DNA from 2 places in the Alishewanella sp. WH16-1 genome. Region 2 is predicted to be linked to the other one. Evidence: predicted binding sites of a transcription regulator. Region 2 holds the regulator's gene; the other holds the start of a gene.
What was found. The regulator sigma-54, encoded in region 2, starts transcription at its own class of promoters, with help from an activator protein. The targets are predictions, from matches to a motif close to GTTGGCACGNNNNTNGNNT.

Region 1 (5,611 bases), on a different contig from region 2:
AGACCTGTGGATTTTCCTCAATGGTCACAGTTAAACCACCGTGCGTTACTGCGGCGGGGAATAACCGCACGTCTTTGCCAATGACAATGGTACCGGTACGGGAGTTAATAATAATTTTCGCTGACTGATCAGCAGGTTGGAACGTCAGATTCTCCAGTGTTGATAAATAAGACACGCGCTGACTGATATCGCGTGGTGCCCGCACCTGCACAGAAGAGGCGTCCAGCGAGAAGGCTGTTTCCGGTCCCATAAAGCCATTAATGGTTTCCGCCAGCCGTTTGGCCGTAGTAAAATCCGGCCGCTTTAGATTAAAGGTAATAAAATCCCCTTTGGCAAAAGGTGACTCAACTTCACGCTCTACCACAGCGCCATTGGGGATACGGCCTACTGTCGGCGTATTGACCAGGATCCGTGAACCGTCTAACCCTTCAGCACCCAAGCCACTAACAATTAAACTGCCCTGCGCGACTGCATACACATTACCGTCTAAACCGGTTAAGAAGGTTTGCAGTAAAGTTCCGCCGCGTAAGCTCTTCGCACTGCCGACTGAAGACACCGTAATATCAATAGTCTGGCCTGGCTTGGCAAAGGCCGGTAGCTCAGCGTGAATGGCTACTGCTGCTACATTTTTTATCTGGGTGCGGGTGCCGGCAGGTAAATTAATACCAAAGTTGGCCAGCATGGTACGAAAGCTTTGTTCTGTAAAAGGGCTTTGCTCGCCGGTACCTGGTAACCCGACCACTAGACCATAGCCGACCAGCTGGTTCGAACGAACCCCTTCGATATCGGCGACATCTTTAATCCGCGCAGCATCGGCGGTGACACTGATTAGCGCCAGCAACAGACCGATAAGCAAGAATCTACTACGCATTATGTGCTCCTAGAATGGCCACAAGGGGCCATTAAAAAACCGTGCTAACCAGCCAGGTGATTGACCATGATGGTGGGCACCGGTACCACTGTACTCAATTCGCGCATTGGCAATCTTGGTTGACTCGACAGTGTTATTCACATCGACATCTTGTGGCCGGATCACCCCGGTTAAACGGATATATTCTTTCCCGGTGTTCAGCGTTAACCATTTTTCACCGCGGATCACCAGATTACCGTTCGATAATACCTGCAATACATTGACCGAAATGTCACCGACCAGGCTGTTGCTCTGATCTGCCTTAGCATCGCCCTTAAAATCCTGGGTACTACCCGCGCCAAACTGCAATACATTGCCACCAATAGACGCATTGCGTCCGGCGATATTCAATGGCTCAAAGGCCACATTGCTATCTTTCTGCGTTTCAGTTTTCGCTTTTTTTGACGCCTGAGTTTTTTCACGCAGTACCACGGTAATAATGTCACCTTCATGGCGCGCTTTATTATCGGAATACAAGCTGTTTGAATGCGTTTGAGTAAACAACGAACCCGTCTTCAGCACCGGCCGTGGTGCTGGCTCGGGCGGTAAAGGCGCAAAATACGGGTCGTCGGGCATCGCCTCACGGGTCGAGGCGCAAGCTGTGAGTAAACTAAACAGCAAGACTAACGATAACGTACGCATCAATGCCTCCTTAAAGCTGCTGAATGACATAACCCAGCATCTGATCGACGGTAGAGATCACTTTGGAGTTCATCTCATACACCCGCTGACTTTCAATCAGACTAACCAACTCTTCCGTGACATTAACGTTAGAGGTTTCCAGCGCCCCCTGCACAATAATGCCCAGCCCCTCCAGGCCCGGAATACCTTGTACTGGATCGCCACTAGCCGGCGTTTCTTTAAACAGGTTCTGGCCTATCGGTTCAAGGCCAGCCGGGTTAATAAAGTTGGTTACCGTCAACTGGCCCAGTACCGCATTTTCGACCTGCCCGGCTAAGCGCACAGACACTTCACCATCTTGCGAAACCATGATGGAAGTCGCGTCCGGCGGAATCACAATATTCGGTTGCACCTGATAGCCGGCTCCGGAGGTGACCATATTGCCATCACCGTCTACCGTAAATTGACCATTACGGGTGTAAGAAATGGTGCCATCCGGCATTAATACCTCATAAAAACCATGGCCCTGAATCATCAGGTCCAAACTGTTTTCGGTGGTAATCATATTGCCCTGGGTAAAGCTTTTTTGTGTCGCGACCACCTTGGTACCGGCACCAATCATTAATCCGTTAGGCAGTTCCGAGTTTTGTGAAGAACGGCCACCTGGCTGATTAATATTTTGATAAAGCAAATCCTCGAAAATCGCCCGGCTTTTCTTAAAGCCGACGGTGCTGGCGTTAGCCAGGTTATTCGAGATCACCGAAATATCACGCTGTTTGGCGTCTAAACCTGTTTTGCTAATCCATAAAGCCGGATGCATTTGAACCTCCCGGGCCTGAGCCCTTTGAACCGAATGATTAAGGCGGTTACCTCAATCGCTAAAACCTGATTTAACCGATAATCCGTAGCAGTTGGTTTTGTTGCTGATCCATTTGCTCAGCCTGCTTCATCATTTTCACCTGCAACTCAAACTGTCTTTGTAAGCTAATCATGCTGGTCATCTCACCAATGGCATTGACGTTACTGCCTTCATAGGCACCATGCAGCAAGCTGACTTCGGCACTGACTTCAGCTAGCTGGCCATCTTTACGCCGGAATAAACCATCATTACCTTTTTCAATTTCCGCATAAGGTGGCTTAACTAATTTAATTCGCCCTACCTGTTCCATTACGTTAGCCGGAGCGCCCTGCACTCTTGCGCTCACCGTACCGTCCTGACCAATCTCCATTTTGGCAAGCGGTACCGGCAACTGGATCGGACCGTCATCGCCGAGCACTGGCAAACCGCTGGCGGTTAACAGCATGCCGGTTGGGCTTAATTGCATATTGCCGGCGCGGGTATAGGCTTCATTACCATCTTTATCCTGAACTGCAAACCAACCGTCGCCCTGAATCGCCATATCCAGCTCACGCTCAGTAATAATCAGCGCACCGCTGTCAAAGTTTTGACCAGGTCGTTCGGTCATCGAAAACACCCGGGTTGGTAAACCTGCGCCAAAAGCCTGCATCGCGCGAGCCTGCTCAAAATCGGCTTTAAAGCCTACTGTACCGGTATTTGCCAGGTTGTTAGCTCTGACACTGATACCATGCATATTTTCTTTGGCACCGCTCATGGCGATATAAAGCAAACGATCCATCAGCAACCTCGTGTAAAGGAATTGACTCTTGGCAAGATACTAAGCAAGGAAAGTGCCAAACTGATTAAGCTTGCGGCGAAGAACACAACAGTGGTCTTAGCAATGAACAGCGGTTAAGAAATTAGTAGGTAAAAAAACAGCAACCATAAAACTCAAAAGCCACGCAACAGCTGCGTGGCTTTTGTACCGGTCAAATCGAGATTACCGGATCTGCAGAATCGTCTGCTGCAGCGAACTGTTGACTTCCAACGCTCTGGAGTTGGCCTGGAAGTTACGCTGGGCATTAATTAAATCCACCAGTTCAGTGGTTAGGTTAACGTTAGATTGTTCCAGTGCAGAGCTTTGGATACTGCCAAAAGTTCCTGTGTTAGGCTCACCGGCCAACGGTTCACCAGATGCAAGACTCGCTTTCCATGACGTATTACCAACCTGGTTTAAACCTTGTGGATTAGCAAAACGTACCATCGAGACTTGTGCTAAATATTGCTGATCACCATTTGAGTAGGTAGCCATCAGCCTGCCGCCGGTATCGATATCTAAGCCGGTTAAACGTCCAACAGTGGTACCGTTTTGGCTTAAAGTACCCACCTCAAAATTTGATGAGTATTGTGTTGGATTTCTTGTACCTGACTCATCCTGATAACGAACAGTTACATCTTGTGGAAATGTAGCACCATTTTGCAACAGACCATTTAATTCAGTCTGTGACAAGATACCATCTGTAAAGGGATTAGGTGAACCTACCGGAATCCCAGAAGGAGTAAACTGCAACGTGGAAATTGGTGCATTACTATTGAGAACATCCCCATCGAATGCACTATATACAGACCAGGTATTGTCTGTTAACGGAGCTTCCCGCACAAAATACAAACTAATAATATGAGCTTGGCCTAAACTATCGTATACGGTTGTTGAAGTCGTACTATTATAAGAAGAGCGATCTCCCACACTGAAAGCAGTAGTTGGAGTCGTTGCCCGGGAGTCCAGATTCATAGAAAGAAAAATTGAGCGCGTTGCACTTGGAGCTCCAGCTGTAGTCGGAATTTGAATTGGGTTAGTCGTACTCAAACTGACTGAGGTTGTTGAGCCAGTAGATCTATCTACCGGATAACCCTGGAGAAAATCACCATTATTGTTCACTAAAAAGTTATTTTTATCCAGCTTAAAAGCTCCCGCACGAGTATAGCCATAATCGCGGGAGCCAATTTCAGAGGCTGTAACAAAAAAACCGTCACCGGTAATCGCTAAATCAAGAGCGTTATTAGTAAATTGCAGTGAGCCCTGCTGGAACTGCTGGGCAATTGAGGCTGTCCGCACACCATCGCCAACTTTGGTTTTAGCTGATTGAAAAACTGATGACGCGTAAACATCAGCAAACTCGGCACGCGACTCTTTAAAGCCGGTGGTATTCACGTTCGCAATGTTATTTGCTGTGGTATCTAAATCTTTCTGCGCAGCAGCAATGCCGCTTAATGCAATTTGAAAACTCATATGTCACCTCACCTTAAGCGGTTGTTTAACTGTAAGAAACTTCTAACACATCGGCTAGCTTGACCGATCCTAAGCCAATCAGGTTTAGCATAATGCCATTGCCATTGTTGCCCATGCTGACACTGGAAACCGGGGTGTAGACCTGCACGGGTACGGTTTCGGTTTTACCGTTGGCACTAACTTCCACCTTGATATTGTAAAGTCCGGGTGGCATGGCTTCACCATCACCATCGGTACCATCCCAGACAAATTCATTCTTACCCAGTTGTGGATTGTCCACGTTAAAGGTATTTACCAATTCGCCATTGGGTTTGGTAATAATCACTTTCATATTGTCTGCCACAGTATCGACGTTTATCTGCCCCCGTGATAACGAATCACCGGTAAAAACCAACTGATCTGACTGCGTCAACACACTGCGGCCAACCAGTGACGACGCCTGCAGCGCCTGATTCGAACTCATACTCTGCGCCAGACTGGTAAAGTTTTCATTTAACTTTGAAATACCATCGGCCATGGTGAAGTTAGTCATCTGCGCAATCATCTGATCATTCTCAACCGGCTTGGTTGGATCCTGAAATGCCAACTGCTGGGTTAACAAGGCAAAAAAATCAGATTGGGTTAAGGCACCATTATTCTTGTCTGGCACCTTGTTTTTGTTATCCCAGTACATCCCGTCCAGGGCAGAGTTGTTATTAACGGTCGTCATCAGTTAGTCCTTAAGAGCTCTGCCCTAAGCGTAGAGTGCGCATTAACATTTGCTTGGCAGCATCGGCAGTTTGCACATTAGTTTCATAAGAGCGTGATGCCGAGATCATGTTGGCCATCTCTTCCATAATGTTGACGTTAGGCTTGTAGACATAGCCGTTTTCATCTGCCAGCGGATGATTAGGTGCATACTCCACCACCGGTGGCGCCTCTGACTCGACAATACCCAGCACTTTTACGCCGC
Region 2 (5,611 bases):
TGGCCGGATTTACCTTGGTAATGCCGGTGAGGAACTGAAAGCCTTTCATACCCGGGATGGCTATGGTATCAAAGCCTTACGTCAGGCAGGCGTTGAGGTGGCGGTAATTACCGGCCGCCGCTCGGCCATTGTTGAACAGCGCATGCGGGCACTCACCGTACCCTATATCTATCAGGGGCAGGAGAATAAAACGGCAGCTTTTCAGGAATTATTACAGCTGCTGCAACTAAGCCCGGCGGCCGTTGCCTATATAGGTGATGATCTGGCGGATTGGGAAGTGATGCAACATTGCGGCCTGGCTGTCGCGGTAAGGGATGCTCATCCTTATTTGCAACGTCATGCTGATATGAAAACCAGCTTACCCGGTGGCTTTGGTGCAGTGCGCGAACTCTGTGATTTGTTGCTAATTGCCCAACAACGTTTTCTGCAATTTGACGGTAGCAGTACATGAGAAAATTTTTAGTGTTGGCAGTGAGTTTACTCGTGCTGTTGGCAGCCTACCTTTGGTTTGCTCCGCACCAGGACAATCTCGACCGGCAACCCGATCGTGAATTTATTCCCGATTATATTGCTGAAAACCTGACCTTGCGTATTTATGACAAGGAGGGCTATATTGCCGATCACTTACAGGCGCGCCGGCTCGAACATTTCGAGCAGTTAGGCTTCACCCAGTTTGAACAGCCGCGTTACACCCTGTTTAATGCCGAACATCGTGCTGCCTGGGAAATCAGCAGCAAAGATGGCATCTGGTTTCCACAGGATAAAATTATACTGGAGCAACAGGTATTGTTACGTAATCTGTTACCAGACGGCTTTATCGAACGGGTAGAAACCGCCTCGCTGCAACTATTGTTGCCGGAAAAAACCTTACAAACCCATGAACCAGTGCGTATTGTTGGCCCTGGTTTTTATATGAACGGCGTCGGTATGTTAGCTGATCTGTCAGCACAGCACATCCAGCTACAAAAGCATCTTGAAACGGTATATTTAAATGAAAACTAACCTGTTCGCCGCGCTATTGATACTGTTTAGCGCCAGCACCCTGGCGGCTAAACCTGATCATCAGTTGCCGATTTCGATTAACGCCGACAATACCCAGGCTTCTATTCGCGATAATACGGCGGTTTATGTTGATAATGTCGAAGTCAAGCAAGGCAGTTTGCTCATTAAGGCGGATCGTCTGGAAATTAATGCCAGTGCCGGTAAAGGCCAGGAAATCTTTATTTTCAGCGGCACCCCTGTAACCTATTCACAACTGCTAGACGGCGAACGTCCCGTCACTGCTCAGGCGAATGAAATTCGCTATGACATTGCCAGTCGTACCCTCACCTTAACGACCGACGCCGAGTTAACCCAAAGCGGCTCCTTGGTGCGGGGCGATATTATCCGTTACAACCTGGAGCGCCAGGAACTAACGGCCGGCAGCGAGCAAAACCGCCGCGTCACGACCATTTTTACGCCGGAAACCAAGGAAAATCCATGAAGTTAGTGGTAGCGCATCTGGCGAAAAGTTATAAAGGCCGCCAGGTAGTAAAAGATGTCAGTCTGGAAGTGAATGCCGGCCAGATCGTTGGCTTACTCGGTCCGAATGGCGCAGGTAAAACCACCACCTTTTATATGATTGTCGGCCTAGTCCCGTCCGATAAAGGGCAAATCACCCTCAATGATCAGGACATTACCTTCGCCCCTATTCATCAGCGCGCCAGAGCCGGTATCGGTTATTTACCGCAGGAGAGCTCGATTTTTCGCAAGCTAACGGTCTATGACAACCTGTTAGCGATACTGCAAACCCGCAAAGACCTGAGCAGCCAACAACGTGAAGACATTGCCGACGAACTGCTGGAAGAGTTTCATATTGGCCATATCAAGCACAGCTTAGGGATGGCCTTATCGGGTGGTGAGCGGCGCCGGGTTGAGATTGCCCGCGCCCTGGCCGCCAACCCGGCTTTTATTCTGCTGGATGAGCCCTTTGCCGGTGTTGACCCGATTTCCGTGTTAGATATCAAAAAGATTATCCAGCATCTGTGTCAGCGCGGGATCGGTGTCTTGATCACCGATCATAACGTCAGGGAAACCCTTGATGTCTGCGAAATTGCCTACATTGTCAGTCATGGCGAGTTAATTGCGGCTGGCTCGCCGCAAGACGTGCTGGCGAATCAACAGGTCCGCGATGTATACCTTGGTGAGCAATTCAGGCTATAGTAAGGGCGTCGGACAACAGTCATATATTCAGGAGAGAATCAGACTTACATGAAGCCGTCTTTACAACTGCGCCTAGGCCAACAGCTGACTATGACACCCCAGCTGCAGCAGGCGATCCGTTTACTACAGCTATCAACTATAGAACTACAGCAGGAAGTTCAGGAAGCTCTGGACGCTAACCCTTTGCTGGAAGGCGATGACGACTATAGCACTGAACATTCAGATACGGATCTGAGTCTGGCAAACCTGAACCGCGATACGCCGGCGACAGACAGTGCCAGCGATGATAACGACGACTTCACTGATTATACCGACCATTCAGAGCGCGACAGCAGCGAGGCAATGACCGAACAGAACATTCAGGACGATCTGCCGCTTGATAACAATTGGGATGATTTAGTCAGCGCTGCGCCGGTAACCAGTGGAGCCCTACCCGATGACGATATGGTTTATCAGGGAGAAACCACCGAGACCTTACAAGACTACTTACGCTGGCAAATGGAACTGACCCCCTTTTCTGCAACTGACCGCGCTATCGCCGAAATTATTATTGAAGCGGTGGATGAAACGGGTTTGCTCACTATCAGCTGCGAAGACATTCTCGAGTCTTTGCAGTTGCCCGATGTGGAAGCCGATGAAGTCGAGGCCGTATTAAAGCGGATCCAGCTATTCGACCCGGTTGGTGTCGCCGCACGCTCAGTGCAAGAGTGTTTGTTAGTGCAGTTGCGGCAGTTTGATCCTGCGACGCCCTACTTAAATGATGCAAAACAAATAATCAGCGAATATACCGACTTTTTAGCTAACCGGGACTTTCGTTCTCTGATGCGGGTGACTAAACTCAAAGAAGAAGAACTGAAGGAAGTGATGCGTTTGATCCACAGCTTAAACCCAAGACCGGGTGCGGATGTGATCAGGCAAGAGCAGCAGTACATTATTCCTGATGTTGTAGTGAGTAAAGTCAAAGGTCGCTGGCAGGTAGAATTGAACCCGGACGCTATGCCTAAGGTTAGGATTAATCAGCAATATGCGGCCTTATCCAGAACGGCACGTAACAGTGCGGATAGCCAGTTTATCCGCTCACATCTGCAGGAAGCGAAATGGTTTCTAAAAAGTTTAGAAAGCCGCAACGAAACCCTGTTAAAAGTGGCCAGCTGTATAGTGCAGCAGCAACAGGCTTTTTTTGAACACGGCGAAGAAGCCATGAAGCCAATGGTACTGAATGATGTGGCCGAGATGGTCAGTATGCATGAATCAACGATTTCCAGGGTGACAACCCAAAAGTATATGCATACACCGCGCGGAATTTTTGAACTTAAGTTCTTTTTCTCCAGTCATGTTAGTACAGAGAGTGGTGGTGAATGCTCCTCCACAGCAATTCGCGCTTTTATCAAAAAACTGGTGGCTGCGGAAAATCCCGCTAAGCCATTAAGTGATAGCAGGATGGCAGAAATTTTGTCTGATCAGGGTATTAACGTTGCGCGGCGTACCATCGCCAAGTACCGCGAATCCCTGTTTATCCCGCCATCCAATCAACGAAAGACCCTGCTGTAAGTGTCTTAACAAGAAGGAAGAGTCTATGCAAATCAACCTAACTGGCCGTCACGTAGAAATTACCGACTCTCTGAGAGAATATGTAGACAGTAAATTTGCTAAACTGGAGCGCCATTTTGAAAACATCAATAATGTGCACGTAGTCCTGAATGTCGAAAAGCTAAAACAAATTGCTGAAGCCAAAATCCATCTGAATGGTGGTGAAGTTTTTGCCGTCTCTGAAGACGAAAATATGTACGCCGCCATTGACCAGTTAATTGATAAGCTGGACAGGCAAGTGATCAAACATAAAGAAAAGTTGTCACGACACTAAGATGATTAATTTAAGCGCTATGTTAGCGGAGAACTGCACGAAAAGTGCAGTTCTTTTTAACAGTAAAAAACGAATCCTCGAATATATCGCCGAACTGGCCCACCAGCAAATACCCGAAATGTCTGAATACAGCATTCTGGAAGCGCTGATGACCCGCGAAAAGCTGGGCTCAACCGGTATTGGCGGCGGTATTGCGATCCCGCATGGTAAACTGGAGTGTGTGACTTCGCCCATTCTGGTGTTTGTTGTCAGTCAGGATCCTATCCCCTTCGATGCCATTGATAACCAGGGTGTTGATATTTTCTGCGCTATCCTGATCCCGAAAGATCAGTGTCAGGCACATTTAACCACGCTATCGGGCATTGCCAAACTGCTTAGCCAGAAAGAGCTAACCAAGAAAATCCGGCACGCCGGCTCAGATCAGCAACTGTACCAGTTATTGGTGGAATCCAGTCAGCTGGCAGGTGACAAATGAAATTACTGGTAGTCAGCGGCCGCTCAGGCTCAGGTAAATCCGTCGCATTACGGGTGATGGAAGATCTGGGCTACTACTGCGTAGATAATATTCCGGTGAATTTGCTGCCCACCCTGGCTAATGCGGTAATGGATCAGTATGAGCGGGTTGCAGTTAGCATCGATGTGCGCAATTTACCGACCGAGCCGGAAGAACTGGCAGAAATTCTGTCCTATTTACCGCGTAAACTCGAACTGACTATTCTATACCTGGATGCTGACCACACCACGCTGATTAAGCGTTTTAGTGAAACCCGGCGTCTACACCCACTTTCCCATCAAGCCATGTCGCTGGACGAAGCGATTTCGCGGGAACAGCAATTGCTGGATCCCATCTCCAGCCGCGCCGATCTGTATATTGATACCACCGAACTCAATATTCATCAGTTAGCGGAATTATTACGCGAACGGATCCTCGGCCAGAAAACCGGCCGGCTGGTGATGTTGTTTGAATCCTTTGGTTTTAAATACGGTATTCCGAAAGAGGCCGATTATGTCTTTGATGCCCGTTTCTTACCCAATCCGCATTGGGAACCGGCGCTAAAGCCGCTTACCGGCCTGGATCAACCGGTAAAAGATTATCTGGCTTCAGAACCAATAGTTGGTAAATACATCTGGCAAATTAATAGCTTTATCAGTAGCTGGTTACCACATCTCGAGCGCAACAATCGCAGTTATCTGACCATTGCCATTGGCTGCACCGGTGGCCAGCATCGTTCGGTTTATATCGCAGAATCTCTGGCAGAAAGTTACCGCAGCCAGCGCGAGGACGTGCAAATTCGCCATCGGGAGTTAACACGTCACCATGGCCGCTAAACTCAGCACACAGGTTACTATTATCAATCAACTCGGCCTGCATGCGCGGGCTGCGACTAAGCTGGTGCAGCTCTGTCAGCGCTATCAGGCGAAAGTCGAATTGGTGCAGGATGACGGTAAAACGGCAGACGCCGGCAGTGTGCTGGCGTTGCTGATGCTGGCAAGCAGTAAGGGCAAAACCCTGACGGTCACCACCGAGGGGGAAGACGCAGCAGC

Region 1: the regulator sigma-54 is predicted to act here: its motif matches at 3,210-3,228, upstream of flgF (flagellar basal-body rod protein FlgF).

What each region holds. Positions count from the first base shown of each region.
Region 1 covers NZ_LCWL01000009.1:80,980-86,590, forward strand. The annotation lists gene AAY72_RS01360 (flagellar basal body P-ring protein FlgI) at 1-871, opposite strand, end outside; gene flgH (flagellar basal body L-ring protein FlgH) at 881-1,552, opposite strand; gene flgG (flagellar basal-body rod protein FlgG) at 1,563-2,351, opposite strand; gene flgF (flagellar basal-body rod protein FlgF) at 2,422-3,168, opposite strand; gene flgE (flagellar hook protein FlgE) at 3,370-4,659, opposite strand; gene AAY72_RS01385 (flagellar hook assembly protein FlgD) at 4,685-5,368, opposite strand; gene flgC (flagellar basal body rod protein FlgC) at 5,379-5,611, opposite strand, start outside.
Region 2 covers NZ_LCWL01000077.1:56,202-61,812, reverse strand. The annotation lists gene kdsC (3-deoxy-manno-octulosonate-8-phosphatase KdsC) at 1-451, shown strand, start outside; gene lptC (LPS export ABC transporter periplasmic protein LptC) at 448-1,002, shown strand; gene lptA (lipopolysaccharide transport periplasmic protein LptA) at 992-1,483, shown strand; gene lptB (LPS export ABC transporter ATP-binding protein) at 1,480-2,202, shown strand; gene AAY72_RS07090 (RNA polymerase factor sigma-54) at 2,251-3,753, shown strand; gene hpf (ribosome hibernation promoting factor) at 3,779-4,066, shown strand; gene ptsN (PTS IIA-like nitrogen regulatory protein PtsN) at 4,068-4,541, shown strand; gene rapZ (RNase adapter RapZ) at 4,538-5,395, shown strand; gene AAY72_RS07070 (HPr family phosphocarrier protein) at 5,385-5,611, shown strand, end outside.